One region of the Gardnerella sp. KA00255 genome, then DNA from elsewhere that is predicted to be linked to it. Evidence: riboswitches for the same ligand, from Rfam matches in the RefSeq annotation. Region 1 holds a riboswitch; each other region holds the start of a gene.
The links. Region 1 has a riboswitch for thiamine pyrophosphate ahead of thiM (hydroxyethylthiazole kinase). Riboswitches for the same ligand answer to the same signal wherever they lie in the genome.

Region 1 (6,275 bases):
TAACTAATGCCTGTCCTACTTCTTCATACAGCCAATAGCATGGTAATACTGATGCAGCGCCGATCACGTAGTCGTCAATCATAGTAGAAGCAAGTAAGTGATTTACGTAAGCTAATGTCACTGGCGAGCAAGCCGAATCCATGCTTATATGTCTACTTCCAAGCCAATTTCTATGCAATTGCGATTCTGCTTCTATGCACACTGCTGAGCCAGAAACCCAATGAACTCTAGCTTCGTTATCTGGCGTTTTAGCTCCAACAGCAGCTAACGCGCGAGAATAACGCTTCAAGTATTCAGAATCTTGATTTATGTAGAAAGCGAATAAGTCAGGATCAAGCGTTCCATCGCCCAAAGCCTTAATGAATGGCATGTTCATAATGTTGTTATCAACATCTGCAGTAGCATCCCATAAGGCTTGAGTCCAAGGACCGCAAGGCTCTACAGTTGGCTTTCTTGGCTTGCTGTGGGCTTTTACGATTACGCTTTGCGGAGTCAATCCGTCTAAATCGTGCGCTTTCATATGTTCCCAAGGCGTTGCTGAAGAGTCTAATTCCAAACGATAATTGCGAGCTGCATGATTTACTGGACCGTGTCCTTTTCCAACATGCAAATCTTTACCGCGCGAAATAGCCTCATTCAGCCATCTTGATGACCATGCTAAAGCGTTAGCTACAGTATTGTAATCTTGTAGATTCTTTCCTTCGCGTAACGCTAATCCTATGCGTGTTGCGAGCGAAGACGATAGCGAGCAGCCGGTTCCATGCGTTGTTGTTGTGTCAACTCTAGGGCAAGGAACGTGTGTTTTGTGTCCGTCTGGGAATACAACAGTATTTCCGGCATCTTTGTCTGTTAAATGACCGCCTTTAACAATAACAATCGTATTGTTTTTTGCAGCCCATTCGCTTGCTTGTGCATAAGCTTCTTCGAAATTAGATGCAGGCTGTTTATCGCATAATACTGCGAGTTCAGGCACGTTTGGCGTAATAACATCCGCACAAGCTGCAAATTCGCGCATTGCGTTTTCTGCAGATTTTTCAAGCAATCTATCTCCTGAAGTTGCTACCATAACAGGATCTAGCACAATAACAGGAACTGGATGATTTTTAAGCCAGTTTTGAACTAGTCTTATATATGATTCGTCTCCAAGCATGCCGATTTTCACAGCGTCAATAGTTACGTCGTCAAATACTGCTTCGAGTTGCGCTTGCAAAAACTCAGTTGGTGGAGTGTAAACTTCGCGCACGCCGCAAGTGTTTTGAGCAACTAAATTCGTTGTTATGCACATTGCATATCCGTGAGATGCCATGATTGATTTCAAATCAGCTTGAATTCCAGCTCCGCCTGTTGGATCAGTGCCTGCAATGCTTAGCACTCGCGGAATAATCGGCTCTTCTAAAGAAGGTAGGGAAGATGGCCTTAGATTCGCTTCGTACACTTGATTAACCGATTGAGTTTGGGCTGATTGACTTGACTGAGTGTCTATCTGGACAGATTCATTATTCATTAATTTTATTCTTTCGTGATAGTATCGCGTAATTTATGTGCTTCTTCGCAAGGGTTTTCTGCGAGCATAAGAGCAGATACCACGCATAAGCCATTTACGGAAGTATTTTTAATAGGGAACACAGTGCTTTCGTTAACGCCGCCGATTCCGAGCGCGCTAATGCCGAATTCTTTAGCTTGTTTGGCAATCTTTTCTAGACCTTCAATGCCTAAAGCAGGAGCAGCGTCTGGTTTAGTGGCAGTAGGCCAAATTGGACCTATTCCAATAACATCAGGCAATGCTACATTTTCTTTAGCGCATTCTTCATAAACGTAATTTAACTGGTCTAAGTTTTCTATAGAAAGTCCAACCATCCATTCTGCAGGAATAGATTTACGCGCTTCAATATAAGGAGTATCTGTTTGTCCAACATGTAAGTTGAATCCTAAGTTTTTAGCGCATTCTAAACGATCATTAACGAAAATAGGTACGTCTCCGCAACCGTTAGCAAGCATTTTTTCACGTAAACTTTGAGCTTTATTATTAAAAGTTTCGCTATCTGCATACTTATCGCGCAATTGGACTACGCTCGCACCGCCTTTAACGCAATCAACTGCAATATCTTCTTCAGCTCTATCGCTCATCTTTGGGTCTGTTATGAAATATAAAGACCAGTCAACGGGGTCGAGTTCGAATTCAATATTTGTTAGTTGTATCATTTCGTCTGCGCTTAAATCCATAAGCGCATCCATCCATAATGTTCTAAATGATCCTGGTGAAGTTGAACGTTGTGCTGCCCAGGTTCCTGCTGCGGCAGCATGTACGTGTGCGGCAACTGTTGCAGCAAAAGGCTTATTTCGATTTGCTCCAACGTATGCTGCTACTAATGCACCAAGAGAGCAGCCAGTGCCGACTACTTTTGTCATTATCTCGTTTCCGCCTGAAACGCGAGCTGAGCATCCGTGGCCATAAATAGCGTCTTTTTCGCCAGAAATAGCTACTACGGATCCATAAAGTTTAACTAGCTTCTTAGCTGCTGCAACTGCCGAATCAACCGAGTCTCCAGCGTCTACGCCTTTGCCTCCGCTTTCTTCTCCAGCTAAACCTAAGATTTCTGAAGCGTTTGCACGGATTACAGCAGGTTGATTTTTAACAATTTCTCGCGCGTATTCGGTGCGAGGTGGTAATCCGCCAACTGCAACAGGGTCAAGAACCCACGGTGTATGCGCTTTTACAGCTCCGCGTATTGCAGCATCCATAGATTCTTTGTCTACTGGTCTGTATGTTCCAAGATTTATTAATACTCCAGAAGCGATTTGAGCAAATACTTCAGCTTCGTTGGCGTCTATAACCATTGCTGGAGATGCTCCTGCTGCAAGAAGAACATTTGCTGTTATTTCTTGAACAACATTATTTGTTACACAGTGTGTTAGAGGATTCTTTGCTCGCAAAGTTTCAATACATTCGCGCACGTCTTGAACGAATTGCTTGCGACGAGCATTGTTTGAGAATTCACTATTTTGATGGCACGACATAGTAGTCATGATTTTCCCTTCGCTAGTACTAACTAGATCAGGTTCAACGGGTATAATCTCAGCGCTTTTGCGCACCCCGAACCCATATTTGACTATATATGCGCGTTATGACGTTATTCGGATTTTATTTATTACGCTATATATAACGCTATTTTGTTCGTCACTTTTCCAGCTATACTAGCCACATATAGCGTCACTTTTCTCGCTATACGCGTTACGCCATTTTGCGCGCGCGAATATCTTTAAGCGTTAGGAATAATTGTCCTACTCCAATAAAGATAAGCGTGAAAATAACGAGTAAGTACGCGACTCCCACGCCAAGAGTTGTTGCGTTAAAAGTATCTGGTGCAAATCCAAACCATCCTGCTTTAGCTCCATAATTTAAGAAATTATAAGGAGCTTTCATGGCATGTTCTCCCCATCTTACGTTTGCGAATTCGCTTAATAATACTGAAAATGCCACGTATGCCAATGGTGGAACTGTTGCGAAAAGTATGTGTGAACGCTTTGATTTAAACAAGTAATCGTAAAGAACGAAGTCAGCTATAGCTAAAAGCGGCGTTATGAAATGAACGCAAAGGCTGCTTGCTCCGTTATTCATGTATGCTCCGATGAATCCTAGTTTGTTCGTTGGAGCGAGGAAGCATAAGTAGAGTGTGAATGTGACGGCAATAGAAATTGTCATCATGAATTTGAAAATATACCAAGCGTTAGTTTTTGTATCAATCCAATTAGAATTTTCTTTGTTTCGATTGATTACGTTTAGCGTATCCCAAATTAGTGAGCCTGCAAGAGCTACGCAAATCATAAGATTAGAAAGATTTGTGAAGTATGAAAGTGATAGCCAGCCTTCCCATGAGGCTGCCATTCCGTAAATTGAAGCGACAATAGCGATTATGCGTATGACTGTGCGAACAGTGTAGTCGTGGGTTGTAAGAGTTTGCGTGTTTTGCTGCGTGTTTGAAGTATTTTCCTCAACGTTTTGTAAATTTTCAGACATATTCTTTCCATATCTCTTATTTTCGCATTAGTTCGAGCATGATTTGTATTTGTTAAGTGAGTTTAAATCACCAACAATAATGATTTAACTATAAAAAAATATTTTTACACAGTATATGATTCTTCAAAAAAGGATTGTGTTTTTTTGTATGAAGTATGCAATTAAGCTTTATTAAGCTAAATATTTTGAGTTTTGAATTGTGATGTTAAGGGTGCTGAAGAGTGATTAAGAGAGAGTACTTTAGAGTAGGAAGGGTAGTTAAGGGTAGTTAAGGGTAGTTTAGGGTTGTTTGCTTGGTGATTCATTAGTTTTTGGCTATTTTTGGCGCTTTAGAGTAGTTAAGAGTAATGAAGAGTAATGAAGAGTAATGAAGAGTAGTTAAGGGTACTTAAGAGTAGCGAAGGGTACTTAAGGGTACTTAAGTGTAGTGAATCGTATAATAATCAATAGTCTTAAACAAAGGAGTGGTATATGAATTACTTGCAAGCATTATTTGATGGTACTTTGCGCTCGCATAGCTTTTCAGATTCATCTACTCCGGATAATTCTTCAGTGCAGACTTACGAAAAACCGACTAATACGCTTCTTGTTTTTGGTGCTCCAAATACGGGTAAAACGCGATTTGCTATTAAAGCTGCTCTTGATGGCATGTCATATTATAAAGATTTTTCTCAAAATCGTGCTTATGGCCCTGTAACTGTTGTTGTGCAAAATCGTAATTCTGCAGCTCGCTATTCAAATGAAATAATTAATAAATTGGGTGCGTCTTTGCAATCAAGGCCTGTTGGAACTTTGTCTGCTTTAGCTTTTCGCATTATTTCTGCTTTATCTAATTTGAAGCATACGCAAAAGCCGCGTTTACTTAATGGAGCGGAGCAGGATTCTCTATTGCGCAGTGTGATTCATACGCATATGTTGGAAGTTGTTAGGGGAGATAATGGAAGTTGCGAAACTTGCAAACTTTTTGCGCAATATTTTAATAACTATCAGTGGAATTGCGTTGTTGTAAATTCAGACAGTCTTTCTAAAGATGCTAGAGATGCTAGAGATGAAGATTCTAGAGATTCTAAAGATTTTTCTAAGAATTTTAATAAAGATTCTAATAATGCTTCAAATACTCGTTTAGATAATGAAAATAATCAGGATCAGTCTTTAATTAACTCTGCTTTTGTGCATGAATTACGAGATATGATTGCTCGTTTGGATGAGTTATCAATAGTTTCTAGTGATGATGAATCTCGTGTTTTAGAAGATTTAACTAAAGATTATGCGAGTTTATATAGCGCGGATTATATCGAAAGATTGCGCACTCAGTGGAGTTTAGCTTTTCGTTTGCGCAAGGAATATCAAGATAGACTTCGCAAGGATTATAATAATTCGGCTCGTTATGATTCTTCTGGTTTGATGATTGCTGCGTCTAAAGCTGTTAAAGAATTGGCAGATTTGCAAGATGGTTTAGCGAATATTCCAGTTATGCTTGTTGTTGACGATTTTCAGGATGTTACTTTAGGCGGCTTAGATTTTCTGAATTCTCTATCTGAAGTTGGTGTTCGCATAGTTTTAACTGCTAATCCAGATGAATCAGTGCAATCATTTAGAGGAGCTTATCCGGATTATGTGATTGAAGCTGCACGTCATGGTTTTATGCGCGCTGCTGCTGTTTCTATTGAAGATGTTTGCGATTGTGATTCGTCTTCTGACGCTTATGATTCTGCTGATTGTGACTCGTCTTCTGACGATTGCGATTCTTCAGATTATCCGAATTCAGATTTAGATAATACAGATTTAGATAATTCAACTTTTGTTTCTAATCAAATTCGCAATAATCCAATATCTCTTCAAGAATTATCGCGAAATATTGATAATTCTATAGCTTCTCTTATATCGACTGATATGCCTTTATCTAAGCGTTTGTGGAAGTATACAGCGCACGAAAGTTATGCGAACGAAAATCATGTGCACAAAGGTGAAGTCGCCGCTAATGCTTATGGAGCTGTGTACCGTTCTGCTAGAGAAGAATTAGATACTATTATTTGGCAAATAAAGCGCGCTCATTTGGATTCTAATTGTAAGTGGAGTGATATTGCGATTATTGCTCACGATAATGCAACGGTTAGAGCTTTTGGTGAAAAATTATCTAGAGATGGCGTGCCTGTTAGGTATTCGTCTGTTAAGAAAACTCTTCGCGATGAGCCTTTTGTACAAGGCCTTTTTGCAATGATTGAATTAGCGCAATTAAGCCTTCGAGGTTTAGACG
Region 2 (6,275 bases), 420 kb from region 1:
TTCCAGTTCAAAACTAATTTTTGCTCTTTTTGTACTTGATTAAGAAGAACTTTTTCTGCAAGACTTGTGCCAGTAATATCACGTTCTTTTGTAATATTCATAACTATTCCTATCTTTATGTCTAAATACCTAAATAATCATATACTATTTGCAAGCTAAGTATGCGGATTTGCAATTTTGTTTCTAGCTTGCACATACCATAAATACAAATAAATATGAATGGAATATAAATAAATATGAATGTGAGAAAACGTCTTATTTAATTAAAAACTTCACTGCCTTCAACGATTTTAATCCAATGAGAATCATTAAGATAAGATAGTTTTTCTTCAAGTAAGTCATGATAGTCAGGATCATCTTTGCTGATTTCCAATAGCGGAACCAAGACAAATTTGCGATTATCGCGCTCTTTATGAGGAATAGTTAAATTATCGCTTTTAAATACGCATTTATCGTAATCAATAATATCTAAATCGATTGTTCGAGGACCCCAATGGATAATCCTCTTTCTGTGTAAACGCTGCTCTATCTCATGAATGAAATCTAAAAGTTCATAAGGAGTTAAGTCTGTTCTCAGCCTAATTCCAATATTATAAAAACTATCTTGCTCAACGTCTCCAACTGGTTCAGTTTCATAAACAGAAGAAACTATTACATTACTTATATGGGTATTTTCTTTCAGCATTTTAACTGCTTGTTGTAAATTATTTAAACGATCCCCAATATTGCTTCCAGAACTTATGTATACTAACGAACTCATACAGACCCCCAAATTGTTTTATATTTGTTTTAGATTGCTTTATGCAATTTTATTCAGTTTTATGCAATTTTTATATTTTTTAAATTGTTTTATTCAGTTTTATTTATTGCTTTAGATATTTTAATTCAGTTTTATTTTTATATAAAACGGCCAGCCACCGAAGTGACCGACCGTTTAGCATATTCAAATTAGCTTATTGTAGCTTATCAAAATGCAATTCAAAACTATGAAACTACTTAACGTACTTCTTGCAAGCCTTGAATGCACTGTAACCAGCGTACTGAGCAGTAGAACCAAGCTCTTCCTCAATCTCAAGCAAGCGGTTGTACTTAGCAATACGCTCGCCACGAGCAGGAGCACCAGTCTTGATTTGGCCGGTGTTCTTAGCAACAGCAAGATCAGAAATGGTGGTATCTGGGGTTTCACCAGAACGATGGGAAACCATGGAAGTGAAGCCATTCTTGGTTGCAAGCTCAATAGCGTCGAGGGTTTCGGTAACGGAACCAATCTGGTTCAACTTTACGAGCAAGGAGTTAGCTGCTCCAAGCTCAATACCCTTAGCCAAACGCTTTGGATTAGTGACGAGCAAATCATCGCCAACGAACTGCAAACGATCGCCAAGACGCTTGGTGATTTCTGCCCAATCATCCCATCCTTCTTCCTGGAATGGATCTTCGATGGAAACGATTGGATACTCGTTGATGAGCTTCTCGTAGTAATCAAGCATGTAAGCAGATTCGCGCTCTTCGCCATCGAAACGATACTTACCAGTTTCCTTGTTGTAGAACTCAGAAGAAGCAACGTCAAGAGAAATACCAATCTGCTTGCCTGGCTCATAACCTGCAGCTTCGATCGCATCCATGATGTACTTCAAGGAATCCTCATTGGACTTCATCTTTGGAGCGAAGCCGCCTTCGTCGCCAAGACCAGTAGCCAAGCCTTCCTTCTTCAAAACGTTCTTCAAGGTGTGATAAACCTCAACGCCGGCGCGCAAAGCGTCGCTGTAGGTTGCGAAGCCGTATGGAGAAATCATGTATTCCTGAATATCGGTTGCGAAGTCAGCGTGAGCGCCACCGTTCATGATGTTCATGTTTGGAACTGGAAGAATGTGTCCGTTAGTTCCGCCGATGTAACGATACAATGGAAGCTCTGCAGATTCAGCAGCTGCATAAAGAGCAGCAAGAGAAACGCCAAGAATAGCGTTTGCGCCAAGCTTGCCCTTGTTTGGAGTGCCATCGAGCTCAATCATAGTTTCATCAAGAGCGCGCTGGTCAGTGGCATCCATGCCAATAACCTTAGGTGCGATAACCTCATTGACGGCCTTGACTGCTTCCAAGGTACCCTTGCCTTGGTAACGGGACTTGTCGCCATCGCGACGTTCCCAAGCCTCAGCTTCACCAGTTGAAGCACCAGAAGGTACTAAACCAATGCCCTGAGCGCCATCTTCAGTTTCCAAATAAACTTGAACAGTAGGATTTCCACGGGAATCCAAAATTTCGCGTGCATATACGCTTTCAATAGCTGCCACAACTACTCCTTAATACTTATGGGTTGTGATGACTCTTTTAACATTAGTGCGTTTTATGGACGTTATAGATTCTTCCATTGTGTTTATGCCGTGAACGTTCACAATATCTTGATTTACTTCGAGTCAAATTAGCAGATCATCGATTTTTACACGAATATCGTTTATAAATATCGCTTTTAAATAATACTTGTCCATACCCTTAATAGATAATGACCTCAGACACGGGGTGCGCAACTACATCGTGCCAAACAACAATATGTACAGTGTTGCGCTGAGAATACACTCGTCGAACCTGATATAGCTAAAACTATCGAAGGGATTGTCGCATGACTTACAGTTCGCCTAATAAAGCGAAGAACATATTGAAGATTGCGTTTAAAGCGGTATCTTCGTGCAAAGTGTGGATTTCAACTATCCTCATTTTGGTTTTGTGGTTTTTCACAACTCTTTCTCCAATCGAAGACCGTTCTTTGCCATCCCCATATGAAGTAATACAAGCTTTTATTGATTTAAACAATGAAGGCATATTATTAAAATCCTTAGGAATAAGTATTTTACGAGTTCTTTTAGGACTTTTATTAGGAATTATTTTTGCTGTTCCAGCAGGAATACTTGCAGGAGGCAGTAAGCTTGGCAATATTGTTGTTGATAAACCAAGCCACATGTTGAGGTCAATTCCATTCCCGGCTTTAGCTCCAATATTAATAATTTTCCTCGGAATAGATGAAACGATGAAAATAGCGCTTATAGCCGTTGGTGTTTTTGGACCTATGTACGTTAATATTCGCGATGGAGTGCGTAATATTGATCCAAAACTTCTTGAATTAGCGCAGGTTTATCACGTTAAAAAATCTACTATTTTTATATCTATTTTGCTTCGCGGCACACTTCCAAGTTTTATGACAGGTTTGCGATTTGCAATATCTGTAGCATGGGTTGCATTAGTGACTTGCGAAACAGTTAATTCTTCTATTGGAATTGGATACATTCTTTCAAGAGCACAAGAATTCTTTAGACCAGATCAAATGATGGCATGCGTTATTATGTACGCAATTGCAGGTCTTGGATCTGAGCTTACTGCAAATATATTAGAGTATCTTCTTATACCTGAACGCAGATTAGATAGAAAATCACGCAAATAATCTAGTAATATCAACATTTTTCTAAAATTAACTACTTTTTAAAATGCATTAAATTGCTTTTTAAGAATTAGTCAATATTTAGAATCAACAACCAAATAATAACAACCAAACAAACAACAAACAATAACAACCAAACAAAAGGAGCTATATATCATGGCTAATTTAAAAATGCGATTTTCTAAAAAGAGCATTATTGCATTAATCTGCGCTGCTTGTGCAACTGTATCTCTTGCAGCTTGCGGAAGCTCACAAAAATCATCAACCGCTTCTTCAAAAGACGCTGGAACTATGAGAGTTGCTTATCTTTCTACAGCAAATTATTTAACTACTTTGAAAAATGAGAAATTCCTTCAAGACGAATTTGGCAAATCTAAAGTAGTTTACACTGGTCCTTACACTCCAGTTGACGGTCTTACTGCTGTGATGAGCGGAAATGCAGATGCTACAACCACTGGAACTGGACGCTTCATTGATTTGATTGCTGAAGGACAGCCATGGGTTGCTTTTGCACTCGAATATTACAATGGTGATTCCCAAGGAATCGTTGCATCCGCAAAAAGCGGCGTGAAAACACTAAAAGACTTGTATGGCAAGAAAGTTGCTATTATTCACAACGGTGACACTGGCGATTACATGCTTCACCGCGCATTCGATAAAAGCGGCTTAGATGTTTCTAAAGTTAACAAAGTTGAGATGAGCCCTAAGAACTTCCAGGCAGCATTTACTTCTGGACAAATCGACGCAATTTCCTCATTCGATCAGAATCTTGCTGCAGCAATGACAACTCCAGGCGCAAAGTTGCTTGTAAATGCTAAAAAGTACGGCAATATGAACGTCACCATTCACATTGTTTCTAAGAGCTTTGCTCAAAAGCATCCGGATCTTGTTAAGAAGATGTACAAGGCTCTTGTTCGCGAAGCAGAAAAGTCTCATAAAGAAAACAATGTTATTGGAAACGCTTACAAGCAGCTCGGAGCAAGCGAAACTATTATTAAGCAAATTGAAAAGTTTGACAATCCAACTATTCGTCCAATCGATGAAAAAGGTTTGGAAATGATGGAAACTCAGGCTAAAGAATACGTGAAATATGGTTTAATTAAGCAAGCTCCAAAGAATTTGAAAGATTCTGTAATGGATTGCTCGAAGTAAATTAATCCATATATCTATAAAACACATATCAGTAAAAACAAAAATTAAATATCAAAATAAATATATAACTGATTAATCAAAATTAGAACAAAGTTATATAACAAGTTTGTATAACAAAGTTATATATATTATATAAACATGATTTAGAGCAACGCAGTAGGAGTAAAATATGAACACTCAAATAGAAGAAAACTATGAGACTAAAAATAACTCTTACTGCGTTACTCTAGAACATATTGGCGTAACTTTTAAAAATAACGCTAAAATATTGCGAGATATAAATCTAAATATTAAAAAAGGTGAATTTGTATCTCTAATCGGACGCTCAGGATGTGGGAAAACCACTCTTCTTAAAGTTATTTCAGGATTAATCAAACCTGATTCTGGAACAATAAACGTCACGCAACATCAAGCAATAGGTTTCCAGGACGCAAGATTAATACCATGGCTAACAGTAAGTAAGAACGTAGTTTTCGGCATGCAAGGAAACAAATCAGAACTAAAATCTATTGCAGAAAAAGCTCTTAACGATATGCAACTTAATAATTGCGGTTCGAAATGGCCGTCAGAACTTTCAGGTGGTCAAGCACAACGAGTCTCATTAGCTAGAGCTTTAGTTCATAATCCTGAATTACTACTTTTAGACGAGCCTTTCGGAGCATTAGACGCTTTAACTCGTTTAGACATGCAAGATTTGCTTGATAATCTAAGGCAAAAACATGGCTGGACCACAATAATGGTCACGCACGATATTTCTGAAGCAGTAAGACTTTCTGACAGAATTCTTATGATCAAAGACGGAATCATTGAGAAAAACTGGAATATTGATCGAAGCCAACTTGATGCACAAAAGCGTCCAAATAATCACGTTGAAATAGAAGACGAACTGCGCATGGCATTGCAATAAATATTTTTAATACTTATATTGCAACAGATATTACAAATCAGATATTACAAATCACCACGCTAAATCTTCAAGTAATTGTTTAGACCACTTAAGAATATCTGATTCATTCATAGAACTAGATCCTAATGATGATTCAAATGGAGCAGGAATAATCAGCATATGCGTAAGTGGACGATACTGTACTGACTTATAAATCCTCTTTAATCTCATTAACAACGATTCTTTAGGATCCATACCTATAACTCTCACAGATTTACCTTGCGAAGCTATTTGTGTAATGCCTAATTTACTGGCAGCAAATCTCAATCTAGCAACATCACACAAAGCTTCGAAAGCTTTAGGCGGCTCACCATAACGATCAGATAATTCTTCTCGGATTTCTTGCAAATCTTCATCGCTACGAGCAGCAGACAACTTTCTATATGCTTCTAATCGCAACTTATCGCTATCAATATAAGAAGTAGGAATAGAAGCTTCTATCGGCAAATCAATAGAAGTTGATACTTCTTGAACATGTTCTGGTTCTTTATACTTTTCAACAGCTTCTGAAACCATGCGAACATAAAGATCAAAGCCAACTCCCTCAATATGTCCACTTTGAGCATCGCCTAATAAATTACCAGTTCCGCGTAGCTCCAAGTCCTTCATAGCAACATCAAAACCAGAACCTAAAGCCGTATGCTGTGCAATAGTTGTTAGCCTATCATGAGCTTGTTCAGTCATAGGCTTAGACGGATCATAAAGGAAGTAAGCATACGCTCGCTCACGCCCTCTACCAACTCGTCCACG
Region 3 (6,275 bases), 490 kb from region 1:
TCACGGAGTAAATATTATTTCCGGATCTATTGCTACTGGAGACGATAGAGTTGCTACAAGCCAATTTGCTTTTGAAATGGCAGATCCTCAGCATCTGAATACTTTGCTTGCCGCTATTCGCAAGATTGAAGGTGTTTTTGATGTTTACAGGATTACGGGCGCTAAAGATAGTGCTGAGCCAAGACTTAGAAAAATGGAACGCGATTAATTTAACGTTTACTTTTAACGTTTACTTTTAACGGTTACTTTTTTTAACGTTTATTTTTTGACATTTACTTTTAACGTTTACTTTAAAATTATTTAATAAAAAGCGAGTCTTTAGCATTTAATACTAAAGACTCGCTTTGAAATATCAGTAACTTTACTTCTCAGTATCAAAGACTTTAGTTAGGCATATTCTCAACGCAAATATACCTAACTAACATTTTTAAATATCAGATGCTTTGATACAGTGAAGATCCAGCTTCCTGAAACTTCTTACTCATTTCTTTCATGCCGTCTGCAATTGCTTGGCTACGGGCTTCTTCGACGAGCTGCTCTTGCTGAGCTGCTCCTCCGAAACGCTTACGAATATTCTGCGAAATAGCCATAGAGCAGAATTTTGGTCCGCACATGGAACAGAAGTGAGCCATTTTTGCTGGCTCTGCCGGAAGCGTTTCATCATGGAAAGCGATAGCGGTATCAGGATCGTAACTTAAATTAAACTGATCCAACCAGCGGAACTCAAAACGAGCCTTACTGATTGCGTTATCGCGATCCATAGCATGCGGATGATGCTTTGCAAGATCAGCCGCATGACAGGCAATCTTATATGCAATTACGCCTTGCTTAACGTCATCTTTATTTGGTAAGCCTAAGTGCTCCTTAGGAGTCACATAGCAAAGCATAGCTGTTCCGTAACGTGCGATTTCCACGCCGCCTATTGCTGAAGTAATGTGATCGTATCCTGGAGCTGTATCGGTTGTCAAAGGTCCAAGAGTATAGAATGGAGCATTTTGGCAAATTGCTTTCTCCATCTCGATATTCATACGGACAGTGTCGAATGGTACGTGTCCTGGGCCTTCAATCATCACCTGAACATCATGCTGCCATGCAATCTTGGTTAGCTCTCCAAGAGTCATCAATTCTGAAAGCTGAGCTGCATCGTTAGCATCAGCCAAGCTTCCTGGACGCAAGCCGTCACCCAAAGAGAACGCAACATCGTACTTGGCGAAAATCTCGCATAATTCTTCGAAGTGAGTGTATAAGAAGCTTTCCTGATGGTGTTGCAAGCACCATTCAGCCATAATGGAACCGCCTCGAGAAACAATACCAGTTACGCGATTTGCAGTAAGAGGCACGTAACGAAGAAGTACACCTGCGTGAATAGTCATGTAATCAACGCCCTGCTCGCACTGCTCAATAACAGTGTCGCGGAACAATTCCCAGCTGAGCTTAGAAGCGTCATCCTCAACCTTTTCCAAAGCTTGATACATTGGCACAGTGCCAATTGGAACAGGGGAGTTACGCAAAATCCATTCGCGAGTCGTGTGAATATCGTTACCGGTGGAAAGATCCATAACGGTATCCGCGCCCCACTTAGTAGCCCAGGTAAGCTTTTCTACTTCTTCGTCAATAGAAGATGTGACAGCAGAATTACCCATGTTCGCGTTGAGCTTAGTTAAGAAGCGAGAACCAATAATCATAGGTTCTGCTTCAGGGTGGTTGATATTGCAAGGAATTACTGCACGTCCAGCAGCAAGTTCAGAGCGAACAAGTTCTACATCGCAGTTTTCACGAGTAGCAACATATTGCATTTCTGGAGTGATAATTCCATGACGCGCGTACCACATTTGAGTAATAGGATGATCCACAGCCTTCATTGGCTTATGCATGCGTCCACGCCATTCTTTTGAAGCTTTACCACGCTTAATAGCACGTTTTCCATCATCCTGAAGATTACGTCTACGACCTTCGTATTCTTCTACGTCTCCACGATCCAAAATCCAATCAAGGCGAAGAGGAGCCAAGCCTTCCTTCGGATCGCACTTAGGTCCTTCTGTGTTGTAATCCTTAAATGGTGGGTTAGGACCAACGCCTGGAGTATCAGAAAGCTTAATTTCTGTATAAGGAACTTCCAAATCGTAAGAACCATACTTATATTCAAAATGAACTGGCGTAGTCTTACGAATATGAGCTTTGTCTCGTTGAGTGCATCCACGAGCAGCTATATCAACTCTTTGCTGTTTTGCTAATTTTGCAGCGTCTTTTGCTTCTTTAGCATTAATAAATGTTGGCTTCTTTTCTTGAGGCTTTTCAGAGTTCTCAGCATTTTCTGGAACGATTACACGCTTGGCATAACCGTGCTTTTCTTCTCCTCGAACAGCTTTCCAGCGCTCAATAAATTCGCTCATAGTTGATTCTGGTGTTTGCGAAGAATACAATGCTTCAGCTACGAACCATCCAGCAGCATTAGTGCGTGCAATCATATCTACATCATCAAGTTGAATTCTTCCGCCAACAAGAACAGGGAAATCACTTGCTTTACAAATAGTATTGATTTTTTCTTCATCAAGCGTTGTATGATTTGCTTCCAACTCGTAAGATGCAGTAGAGTTTTCGCATCCTTCTTCTGGATTATGCATTGCTGTTACGCAAATATAATCAATGCATCCATCTGGAAGTTCGTTAATAACTTTTACAAGGCTTTCTGTTTCTAATGACAAACCTATAACGGCATCTTCGCCTAACAAAGCACGAGCTTCTCTAGGTTCCATATCTCCTTGTGAAAGATGAATACCATCAACTTTAATGCCTTGATTTCTTGCTTGCCATGCTACGTCCACGCGTTCATCAATAACAAAAGTGACCGAGTCGCATTTGTTATTATCTTCGATTATTTGCGCGATATCACGAGCAACAGTTGTGAGTTCCTGGGCATTATCATTATTAGCATGAAGACGTATGAATGTTGCTCCAGCGCGTAAAGCGTCATCAACTACATCAGTGATAGGACGATTACAAGTTTTTGCATCTGCAATAAAGCAGGCGCTGAGGTTAAATTGATTACGCATAGACGCGTATGGATAATTCGAAGTCATACCTAAGTCGTTGCTCCCTACGTTGTATTAACTAACAGGTTCGAAGGGTTAAGTTTTATAAAAACTTATCTCAGCAATCTTCTTGAGAAAGCACCCCTGCAAAAATGTTGTGACTTCTATATTTTACACGAGTACGTGCATTTAATAAGCAAAAGGTATGTTGCGATAAAAGATTGCAATTAAAATAAAACTGTCTGAACGATTATTTCGCGCAGACAGTTTTATTAGTTTTAATATATTTGTATTTTTCAGCGTTCGTGATGATTAATTGAACGAGAAATAAAATCTCCCAAGCTTTGCACAATTTGTACGAGAATGATGCAAAGAATAACAGCTACTGTCATCACATCGTATTGATAACGCTGGTATCCGTATCGTATTGCAATATCTCCTAGTCCGCCTGCGCCAACTGTTCCAGCCATTGCAGAGAATCCAAAAAGCGTAATAAATGTAAGTGCAGCTCCGCGAATTAGCGAAGGTAAAGATTCCCATAATAATACTTTGCAAACAATTTGTAATTTGCTTGCGCCAAAGCTTTGTGCTGCTTCAATTAAGCTTCCGTCAACTTCAGCTAAAGATTGTTCAACAACTCTAGCAACGAATGGTGCAGCTGTAATTACCAGAGGAACAATAGCTCCAGGAACTCCAAGAGATGTTCCAACTATAAGACGAGTGAAAGGAATTATTGCAACTAGCAAAATAATAAAAGGCACTGAACGTACGATATTAACAATCCAGCCGAGAACTGTGTTAATTGGCGCGTTAGGACAAATACCTTTTTTGTTTGACGTAATTAGAAGTACGCCAATAGGAAGACCAATAATATACGCAAAAAGTGTTGCAACTGATGTCATTACAAGTGTGTCTTGCACGCCTTCAATAAGTAAGTCGCCGTAGTCATTAATAAATTGTGTAGCAGCTTCTAACATTGTTATTTCACCTCATTGTTAAGCGCGTTTTTAGGTGTGTTTGTTGCCTCATTTGTTGACGCGTTTGCAGACTTGTTTGTAGGTTTTGCTCGATGATTTTCCTGCTTTTCATCCGCAATAAGCGTGCGCAAAATATCGCTTTGTGGATTTGCAAAAAGCGTATCCGTGTCACCCAGTTCCACAATGCGCCCGCCATCAATCATTGCAACTCGATCGCAAATATTACGAGCTACAGCTAACGAATGCGTAATAATAACAAGCGTTACGTTAAGCTCACGGTTAATTTTGCTCAATAAGTTTAGAATCTGTGCAGTAGTTGTTGAATCAAGCGCGCTTGTTGCTTCGTCACAAAGCATTATTGAAGGATTATTAGCTAGCGCTCGCGCAATTGCCACGCGCTGCTGCTGTCCGCCTGAAAGTTGGCTAGGGTAGCGATTTGCAAAATCTTTTAAGCCTACTAAGTCAAGCAAATAGTTTGCGCGTTCTTCTCGTTTCGTTTTTGGAGTGTGGTTCAACTCTAATGGGAACGTTACGTTTCTTAATACTGTGCGCTGCTGGAAAAGGCTAAAATTCTGGAAAATCATGCCAATATTTGTGCGAACTTTTGCAAGTTCTTTATCTTTTACTTCTGTAATATCATTCCCGTCAATGATGATTTTTCCAGAGGTTGGTCGCTCAAGCAGATTCATGCAACGAACTAGCGAAGACTTTCCAGCACCAGAGGAACCAAGAATTCCGAATACTTCTCCCGATTCAATAGTGAGATTAATATCATGTAATGCTTCATTCGTTTCGCTACCTTTGCCGTAGCTTTTGTGAAGATGTTCAATCTGAATCATGCTTTTCCTTAACAGATTATTGTTCTCGGCGTGAAATATACCAGCGTTTCATATTACGTTACGCACAAGTTATTATCCAGCATCGTATTTATTTAACTGTATTTATTTAACTATATTTATTTATTAGTTAACACTATGACTAGCGCGCGCATTACGTATATTACACTCTTATAAAAATAATGCCGCAAGCGTACATGGATAATACACATTGCGGCATTATATGGCTACATTGTGAGTATTTTTTAGAAAACAGGAAGTACGGCACCCTTATAAGTTTTAGTAATATAATCGCGCACTTCGCTTGTCTTCAAAGCTTTAAGCAAGGCCTTGATTTTTTTAAACTTTTCAGAACCCTTCTTTACAACAATAATGTTTTCGTAAGTTTTAGCTGCAACGCCTCCAACTTTTTCTGAAGCAAGCGGGTCTTTAATTGGATTGAAACCAGCCTGAATAGCGTAGTTGCCGTTCATAGCAGCAAGGTCTACGTCCTTAATAGCAGTAGGAACTGTTGCTGCTTCAAGCTCTTTAAACTTCAAATTCTTAGGATTTTCAGTAATGTCTTTTGTAGTAGCGTTAATATCATTTGGATTCTTCAACTTAATCAATCCAGCGTCTTGCAAAAGAAGCAATGCGCGAGCCTCATTAGTAGGATCATTTGGAACTGCAACTGTTGCGCCATTTGCTAATGCTTTAATTGTCTTGGTTTTTCCTGGATACAATCCAAATGGCTCAAAATGAATTCCACCTACTGAAACAAGGTGAGTGCCTTTTTCCTTATTGAAATTATCAAGATAAGGCAGATGCTGATAATAGTTTGCGTCTACTTCGCCTTCTTCAGTAGCTGTGTTTGGCTGCACGTAGTCAGTAAATTCCTTTACTACTAACTTATAACCCTCTTTTTGCAAAATTGGCTTTACAGCTTTATTTAAGATTTCAGAATGAGGAGTAGGAGAAGCGGCAATTATAATAGTTTTATTATCTTCCTGAGCATTTTTACGTGAACCGCATCCGCCTAAAGTCAATCCGACGAGTGAAGTTAAAGTGATGACTGCTGCAATAATTTTCTTACTATTCATGCGTTTCTCCTTATATCTAAATCTTAGTTATTGCTTTTATTTTTTATTTTTTTTGTTGTTTTAAATTATTTTGCTTTTTAATTTTTTAATCTTTTTTAATTTTGCTTTTTAATTTGTTCTTTTATTCTTTTGTCTTCTGTTCCCGTCTTCACTTCTTAAGTTTTTTCTTATCTCTTGTTTCTCTGCAATTTTTCCCCTTCGCGAGTAACAAAATCTCAATATATGAGAGAAAATCATTTAACGCTACTGTTTTAATATTTGTATTACTTATGACCAGTTAGAAAACGTTGTAAATAAAGGATAACTAAAAAATATTAAGTGTATAAATTTTGCAATATTATTAGTGATTTT

Region 2: it holds a riboswitch for thiamine pyrophosphate, as region 1 does, so the genes downstream of both, HXT51_RS01425 (ABC transporter permease) here and thiM (hydroxyethylthiazole kinase) in region 1, are expected to answer to the same signal.
Region 3: it holds a riboswitch for thiamine pyrophosphate, as region 1 does, so the genes downstream of both, thiC (phosphomethylpyrimidine synthase ThiC) here and thiM (hydroxyethylthiazole kinase) in region 1, are expected to answer to the same signal.

Annotation. Positions count from the first base shown of each region.
Region 1 is NZ_CP058374.1:782,295-788,569, reverse strand. Features, by position in the region: gene HXT51_RS03115 (bifunctional hydroxymethylpyrimidine kinase/phosphomethylpyrimidine kinase) at 1-1,483, opposite strand, end outside; gene thiM (hydroxyethylthiazole kinase) at 1,510-3,027, opposite strand; TPP riboswitch at 3,016-3,107, opposite strand; gene HXT51_RS03105 (hypothetical protein) at 3,233-4,018, opposite strand; gene HXT51_RS03100 (UvrD-helicase domain-containing protein) at 4,490-6,275, shown strand, end outside.
Region 2 is NZ_CP058374.1:360,336-366,610, forward strand. Features, by position in the region: gene folP (dihydropteroate synthase) at 1-101, opposite strand, end outside; gene folK (2-amino-4-hydroxy-6-hydroxymethyldihydropteridine diphosphokinase) at 260-760, opposite strand; gene eno (phosphopyruvate hydratase) at 993-2,288, opposite strand; TPP riboswitch at 2,501-2,625, shown strand; gene HXT51_RS01425 (ABC transporter permease) at 2,615-3,430, shown strand; gene HXT51_RS01430 (ABC transporter substrate-binding protein) at 3,584-4,579, shown strand; gene HXT51_RS01435 (ABC transporter ATP-binding protein) at 4,749-5,486, shown strand; gene mfd (transcription-repair coupling factor) at 5,538-6,275, opposite strand, start outside.
Region 3 is NZ_CP058374.1:290,473-296,747, reverse strand. Features, by position in the region: gene HXT51_RS01195 (RelA/SpoT family protein) at 1-208, shown strand, start outside; gene thiC (phosphomethylpyrimidine synthase ThiC) at 435-3,080, opposite strand; TPP riboswitch at 3,078-3,188, opposite strand; gene HXT51_RS01185 (methionine ABC transporter permease) at 3,329-4,009, opposite strand; gene HXT51_RS01180 (methionine ABC transporter ATP-binding protein) at 4,012-4,848, opposite strand; gene HXT51_RS01175 (MetQ/NlpA family ABC transporter substrate-binding protein) at 5,091-5,924, opposite strand.